Regions from separate parts of the Paenibacillus sp. 11B genome, predicted to be linked through region 3. Evidence: riboswitches for the same ligand, from Rfam matches in the RefSeq annotation. Region 3 holds a riboswitch; each other region holds the start of a gene.
The links. Region 3 has a riboswitch for cyclic di-AMP ahead of Q0V21_RS15505 (HAD family hydrolase). Riboswitches for the same ligand answer to the same signal wherever they lie in the genome.
Positions count from the first base shown of each region.

Region 1: linked by a shared signal. The riboswitch ahead of Q0V21_RS30635 (C40 family peptidase) and the one ahead of Q0V21_RS15505 (HAD family hydrolase) in region 3 are both predicted to bind cyclic di-AMP.
Region 2: linked by a shared signal. The riboswitch ahead of Q0V21_RS01800 (3D domain-containing protein) and the one ahead of Q0V21_RS15505 (HAD family hydrolase) in region 3 are both predicted to bind cyclic di-AMP.

Region 1 covers NZ_JAUKNS010000010.1:63,236-65,506, forward strand. Annotated here, with positions in the region: gene Q0V21_RS30625 (sensor histidine kinase) at 1-65, shown strand, start outside; gene Q0V21_RS30630 (response regulator transcription factor) at 155-862, shown strand; cyclic di-AMP (ydaO/yuaA leader) riboswitch at 1,028-1,161, shown strand; gene Q0V21_RS30635 (C40 family peptidase) at 1,167-1,640, shown strand; gene asnB (asparagine synthase (glutamine-hydrolyzing)) at 1,851-2,271, shown strand, end outside.
Region 2 covers NZ_JAUKNS010000001.1:405,094-407,364, forward strand. Annotated here, with positions in the region: gene Q0V21_RS01795 (polysaccharide deacetylase family protein) at 1-516, shown strand, start outside; gene Q0V21_RS01800 (3D domain-containing protein) at 696-1,364, opposite strand; cyclic di-AMP (ydaO/yuaA leader) riboswitch at 1,367-1,563, opposite strand; gene Q0V21_RS01805 (amino acid ABC transporter ATP-binding protein) at 1,848-2,271, opposite strand, start outside.
Region 3 covers NZ_JAUKNS010000003.1:105,263-107,533, forward strand. Annotated here, with positions in the region: gene Q0V21_RS15500 (HAD family hydrolase) at 1-350, opposite strand, end outside; gene Q0V21_RS15505 (HAD family hydrolase) at 512-910, opposite strand; cyclic di-AMP (ydaO/yuaA leader) riboswitch at 1,028-1,203, opposite strand; gene Q0V21_RS15510 (glutathione peroxidase) at 1,571-2,047, shown strand; tRNA gene Q0V21_RS15515 (tRNA-Leu) at 2,197-2,271, opposite strand, start outside.

The DNA of each region.
Region 1 (2,271 bases), on a different contig from region 3:
GATTTAAAGTGATGTTCCCGTCCATCACCTCTTCTTCATTAAAATCACACAGCTTCAAAATATAATATGTGAAACAAATGAGCTAATGATCGTTCAAATTTACGGTCAGAAACCGCATATTACTAAAGATTAATGAAATGGATGGGATGACCATATGAATAAATTGAAAGCATTAGTTATTGATGACGAATGGAACATGAGAAATCTGTTGCGAATTTATTTAACTAAAGAGGGTTTTGATATTACGGAAGCTCATAATGGAACCGAAGGACTGTCCTATCTTCAGAAAAATTCGTATCATGTCATTTTATTAGACGTTATGATGCCGGATATGGATGGATGGCATCTTTGTGAAAAAATCAGATCGTTTACTGAAACACCTATATTGATGCTTACAGCTCGAGGGGATGTGAAGGATAAGGTACATGGGTTAGGTGTCGGTGCTGATGATTATATGGTGAAACCTGTAAATTCTGATGAACTCATTGCTCGCTTGTTTGCGCTTGTTCGACGCTCTTCACAGTCTTTAAGCCTTAAAGAAATCGGTAAAAAAATCATGTATACTGACATGATTATTTATCCAGATCGAAGACAGGTTATGGTACTCGACACAAATCTGGATTTGACCCAAAAAGAACTTGATATATTGCTTATATTGGCCGAGAATCCACAAAGAGTTTTCTCTAGAGATGAAATCATTGAACGTCTCTGGGGAAGTGACTTTTTTGGGGATAACCGAGTCGTAGACACCCATGTGAAAAATATCCGGGAGAAGTTGCAGTTGGCTGGATTGGAACAGAACCCCATTCAAACGGTTTGGGGCATAGGGTATAAGTGGTTGTATAGTGTAGAGGAGCCTTGAACTTATAACTAGAATTCGGCAATACAAAAAGAACATGTGCTAAGAAGCGATCGCTCCCTAACTTCAGCAGGAGACGGTCGTTTCTTTTTTAGAATAAGATATACGAGAATTCCACATTAAATCCACACAATTTAACAATATAATACTCTATAGGTTACAAATATTTAACTATTTTTGCCGAATTTCGTATTGAAAACGGGGGAACCATTTGTTGGGTGAATTATTCTTGTAAGAAAAGAATATAGGGAGCCTTTAACCGAATCCTTAAGCTAACTCCGTAGGCATCTAAGGGAGGAACAAAAGTTTGAAGAAAGTCATTTTATCGGTTCTTGGAGCAGCAGTTTTATTTACCTCCACAGCAACAGGTGCATTTGCTAGTCAGGCAAAGCTAACAGAAGAAATAAAAGAAGTGGTTGGAACGCCATACCTTTATGGTGGGACAACAACATCTGGTTTTGATTGTTCCGGTTTTATCCTGTATGTTTTTAATAAGTTTAAACTAGATTTGCCGCGCACCTCTAGTATGCAAGCAGCAAAGGGATCGTTTGTAGAGAAAGAAGAATTACGCCCAGGGGATCTCGTTTTCTTCAATACGAATGGTCGCAGCATTTCACATGCGGGAATTTATGTAGGTAACAATCAATTTGCACATTCATCAAGCAGTAAGGGTGTTCGAATTAGTAGCTTATCTGAAAGTTATTATAAAACCAAATATGTAACAGCTCGTAGAGTGGTTAGCGAGCAGAACTATCTTAAAATGGTTAACGATAGTCATTAAAATGGACAAGCCCGTGGGTAATTCACGGGTTTGTCCATTTTGTTTAGCAACTTGCCTCGAACAGATAGAACCATTCTCCAGTGAACTAAACTAATAAATAAGTAAATAACTTATCTAAACTGTGATTTATGATATGGACGGTAATCTTTCACAGATTCCACATACATAAAAGCTAAACTAATCTTATATTGATTAGAGGAGAATAGCCCTATGTGTGGATTTGTAAGTTTATATAACAAATATCGTATGCCAGTAGATGCAAACATTCTGCAACATATGACCGACTCCATAGCTCATCGTGGCCCAGATGATGAAGGGATATATATCCATGATCATATCGGTCTGGGTTTTAGGAGACTAAGTATACTGGATATTGAGCACGGGGCACAGCCCATGACCAATGAGAACAAAGATATTTGGTTGGTATTCAATGGAGAGATTTATAATTATAAAGAGTTGAGGGATTGGTTGAGTCAGAAGGGGTATACATTTTATACAGATTCCGATACCGAAGTATTACTGAGGCTTTATGAGGACGTTGGAATTAAATGTGTCAACTATTTACGAGGCATGTTTGGGTTCACCATATGGGATCAAAGGAGTGATCTTTTATTTGCGGCACGGGATCATT
Region 2 (2,271 bases), on a different contig from region 3:
TACAAGGTACGGGCTACCTTCTTCATCGTGGGACATCGCGCTGAGAAACATCCGGATTTGGTGAAACGCATGGTGAAGGAAGGGCATATTGTTGGCAATCACAGCTACAATCACCCCCAGTTCAGTAAGCTATCCATGAATGCATTTCGCAAACAAATCTTACATACCGGGGATATTATTCGCAATCTGGTAGGTTACACACCCAAAATGATTCGTCCACCCTATGGCGACATTAACGAGCAGCAGCTGCAATGGGCGGCCAAACAACATTACAGCATTGTGAACTGGAACGTCGATTCCCTGGACTGGAAGGGTCTCTCCAAAGAGGAAGTCAAACAAAACATCCTGTCTGCCGTCAAACCTGGTTCCATTGTTCTGCAGCATGCAGGAGGCGGGGTCGGATCGATATTAAATGGTACTATTGAGGCGTTGCCTGAAGTCATCGAGGAGCTGCGAAACCGCGGGTATGAGCTCGTAACTTTGGATGAACTGTTGGAACTGCCCAAGGGCAAGTAGGATCAAGATTCGCTGCGCAGCGCGTTCAGCAGCAGCGCCAGCAGCTTGGGTTGCTACAGAAATCGGATATGCAAAAGGGTGTCCTTCAATCACAATATTGTGATTGAAGGACACCCTTTACGGTTTGATGTAGGTTCAGTTGTAGTCTCACATGTTCATGTGCAGCTACTCTTTTGATTTTATTTCAAAATGTAAAGTTCAACATCCTGAATACCAAATGTGTTCACGGATTGCTTGCTGCCAGGAATAAAGATATCAATTTTATGGCCTTTGATGGCACCACCCACATCACGGGCTGTAGCAACAAATGCCTGTTTAGGTAGTCCTGGATGTGTATGACCCGTTACCAGTACTTTTGTACCCAGTGGAATGATACTAGGGTCTACTGCGATCGTGCCAAGTTCGAGCGGATTACCGAAGTAATCTACTGCACCCCATCCTCCATTTTCGGAAGCATCCGCGGAGTATGCTGTTGCTTTTACGTCGACAGTTTTGCTGTAATCAAACGTTTTCCCCCAGGCCTGTACCACCTTGCTATCCGAATTTACGTCAAGACTTGCGGCAGTCACCGTTTTGGCCTCTGTTTTTGCTGCTGCAGCAGAAGCTGTGTTCGTTGTGTTACCAGGGATCGTAATTTTCAATCCCCCATAAATGTTGTAGGCTGAAATGTCATTGTTAGCTTTAATAAGTGCGTTAAGTCCAACTCCATATTGTTTGGATAAGGTGTAGAAGGTATCCCCCTCTTTGGCCACATGAACTGAATCAGCATGAGCCGGAACGGCTTGAATGAGCATTGCTGCTGTCAGCAAAGCTGTTGCTGTTTTGGCTATACGTTTCTTGTTAATCATGGTCTTCCTCCCTCATTATGCCTGCGAAGTTAGTTGTCGGATTCGGATGGAGGAAACCACCCTATAGGTTCAATTACATGAATAATTTATGTAGCCCTAATTCACCCCAAGCCGTGTGCAAATGATTCTTCCCCAAGCACACTCTGCATCGTTACATCCCCCACACTCCCACCTCCGGAAGTTTCGGCAGGAACAAATATATCACAATTTTGTAACCAAGAGTCGTAGTAAATGTTACCATCTGGCTAATTCACTTCAACTTTTATGCTGAATTCAAGCGACTTTTTTCAATAAATTGTCTATTTGGACTTAAATCATTGATGACAGAAACGTTACTTTTTATGTAAATCTGTTCGTATCCTCACATAACAAAACATCCCTGCCGACTGGGCGTCGACAGGGATGCATGAATCGGATGAACTCTCATCCGCAGAACGAATTTTTGTTTCCACCTTGACCATCATCCTTTAGGATTTGGTTGTATTAAAGCACTTTAGCGAGGAAGTCACGTGTACGTGCATGTTTGGGTTGACCAAACACTTCATCCGGCGTTCCTTCTTCTACAATAACCCCGCCATCCATAAACAGAATGCGGTCACCTACTTCACGGGCAAAGCCCATTTCATGAGTCACGATGACCATGGTCATGCCGCCTACTGCAAGGCGTTTCATGACATCCAACACTTCACCGACCATTTCAGGGTCCAGTGCAGAGGTAGGTTCATCAAACAGCATAACATGCGGCTGCATCGCAAGTGCCCTTGCAATAGCTATCCGTTGTTTCTGTCCACCGGACAGCTGGTTTGGATAGGCATCTTTTTTGTCGGACAAGCCAACCGTTTTGAGCAAATCTTCACAGATTTGTTCCGCTTCTTGTGCAGACTGTTTTTTCACTTTAATGGGAGCA
Region 3 (2,271 bases):
TGATTGGCAATGATGCCAATCTTATAGTGTTGCGACAACGTCTGGAGAACAGCGTCGGCTGACGCGAAGGGGCGTTCAAGCTCTTTGCGGAACTTCAGCTTCTCCTGTATCTGTTCCCGGTGCCGCTCATCGCTGATCAGGGTACGAATAGCCAGTTTCATCGGCCATTGCTCGTAATTTCGGTAGGAGGCGGCAAATAGTTCTCGTACTGTCTGCATCTCCACCTGATAACCAAGCGCACAAGCTTCTCGAACGAACTGACCAATAATATCATCCACCGGCTCCCACTCGTCCACAAGCGTATCCCCCACATCAAAGAACAACCATTGTATTCCACGTACATCCGGCACGCCTATTCCTCCTCGTTAGCCACAGGAAATTCATTTCCCCATTTCCCAAACCATAAAAAAGAAGACCCACCATCATGCATGAGTCTCCTCAATATTCCGTATATTTATGATTTCAATTATAACAGGCAGCTGACACTGGATCAATCACAGGAATAGTACCACTAACCATTAAGCAGAAACCCAACTTCCCCATTCAAGGAATATACGATACGGTCTGCTCCCATTCCCCGATAGATCCCTTTGGGGTGGCTTTGTTCTGTAATGACACACAGGGACTTGGATGTCCAGGAGCGGCAGATCTGCAAATATCGGCAGGTCAGGTTTAGGCTATTTTCAAAAATAAAAACATTGCCTACACTGCCTTGCGGCAAAAACCATTTCTGAGCTGCAGCCGTGTTCATGCGAATGACATGCTCCACACCAATTCTCCGGAGCCTGCGCTCTTCCCCTGCACTGTTGGTCAGAACGGCAAACGGCATTTTTTTGTACATCAGCAATTTGATAAATTTACGTCCTGCTTCATTTGGAGCAGTCACTAAGATCATCTCTTTATCCATCATTCGTTCCTCCCTTGGCGTGAAAAGACAACAAAAAAGAAGCGTGGGGGACCAAGGCCTCCCGGACGCTTCTTCAATAATCCATAGCAAAAAGACACTATGAACCAGCGTACGGCTTGTTGCCTCTCCCTTTAACGCTTACGAGGTTAGCTGACGGATTCGGGCGCGAGAGTCGCCCTATTTCCGGCTGTCACCGGAAAATTCACCCCATGGATGCCTACTGTCCTGGACAGTTCATCCTGTTGGTTCCCCCGTTTCCCACCCATGAATGAATGGAAACTCAGCGATTAAAACATCGTTCCATTATGTTCCTTAATCAGAGCGATATTATCGTTTGTTTCGTTTTTCATGTAAAATTTAATTGAAATTGGAATTACGATATGAATCATACACCCGTGCCATATCGGTGTAAAGTCTGCGCAGATCACCGAATCGACGGATTTTTGCCATTTCACATCAATAATAGCGCTTACAACACATCCATTCTCCACCCATCTCTTCAAAGCTCTCTAATTCTCTCTTTAGCGAAATTCAGGTAGCAAAACATTCACAGTTCATACACGAGAGGTCCAAATAGCGTTAAAAAAACAATATTAATTTTGCAATATTTAATTGCAATCAATATAATAAATGATAGAAGAATATGAAATGGAGGCGATTTTCATGTCAGTCTACGACTACAAAGTAAACACCCTTCGCGGTCAGGAAGTTGAGATGTCCAACTATCGTGACAAAGTACTGCTTATCGTGAATACAGCAAGCCAATGCGGCCTTACACCTCAATTCAAAGGTCTGCAAGAACTCCAGGATAAGTTCAAAGATTCCCCATTTGAAGTTCTTGGTTTTCCAAGCAACCAGTTTGCACAGGAAAAAGGCTCTTCTGATGATATTGCCGAGTTCTGCCAGATGAACTATGGTGTCAGCTTCCCCATGTTTGAGAAGATCGATGTGAATGGTTCAAGCGCTCATCCTCTATTCCAGCATCTAACCAAAGAAGCACCTGGCGTACTCGGCTCCAAAGCCATCAAATGGAACTTCACCAAATTCCTTGTGGATCAGAACGGACGTGTTTTGAAACGGTATGCTCCCAAAACAACACCTGATAAAATTGAAGCAGACATCAAAGAATTGCTTAAATAACAATTCAAGGCCATCCGAACCCTGCAGACAGAATGAGCATGCATTCAGGGAAACGGGTGACCTTTTTTTGTCTGGACTCATCTTTACTGTAAAAAAACATAAAAAAGAAGCTCCCCGTATGGGAAGCTTCTTCTTAATCGTTCTTATGATGCGGTCGAGAGGACTCGAACCTCCACGGGTATACACCCACTACCCCCTCAAGATAGCGTGTCTGCCATTCCACC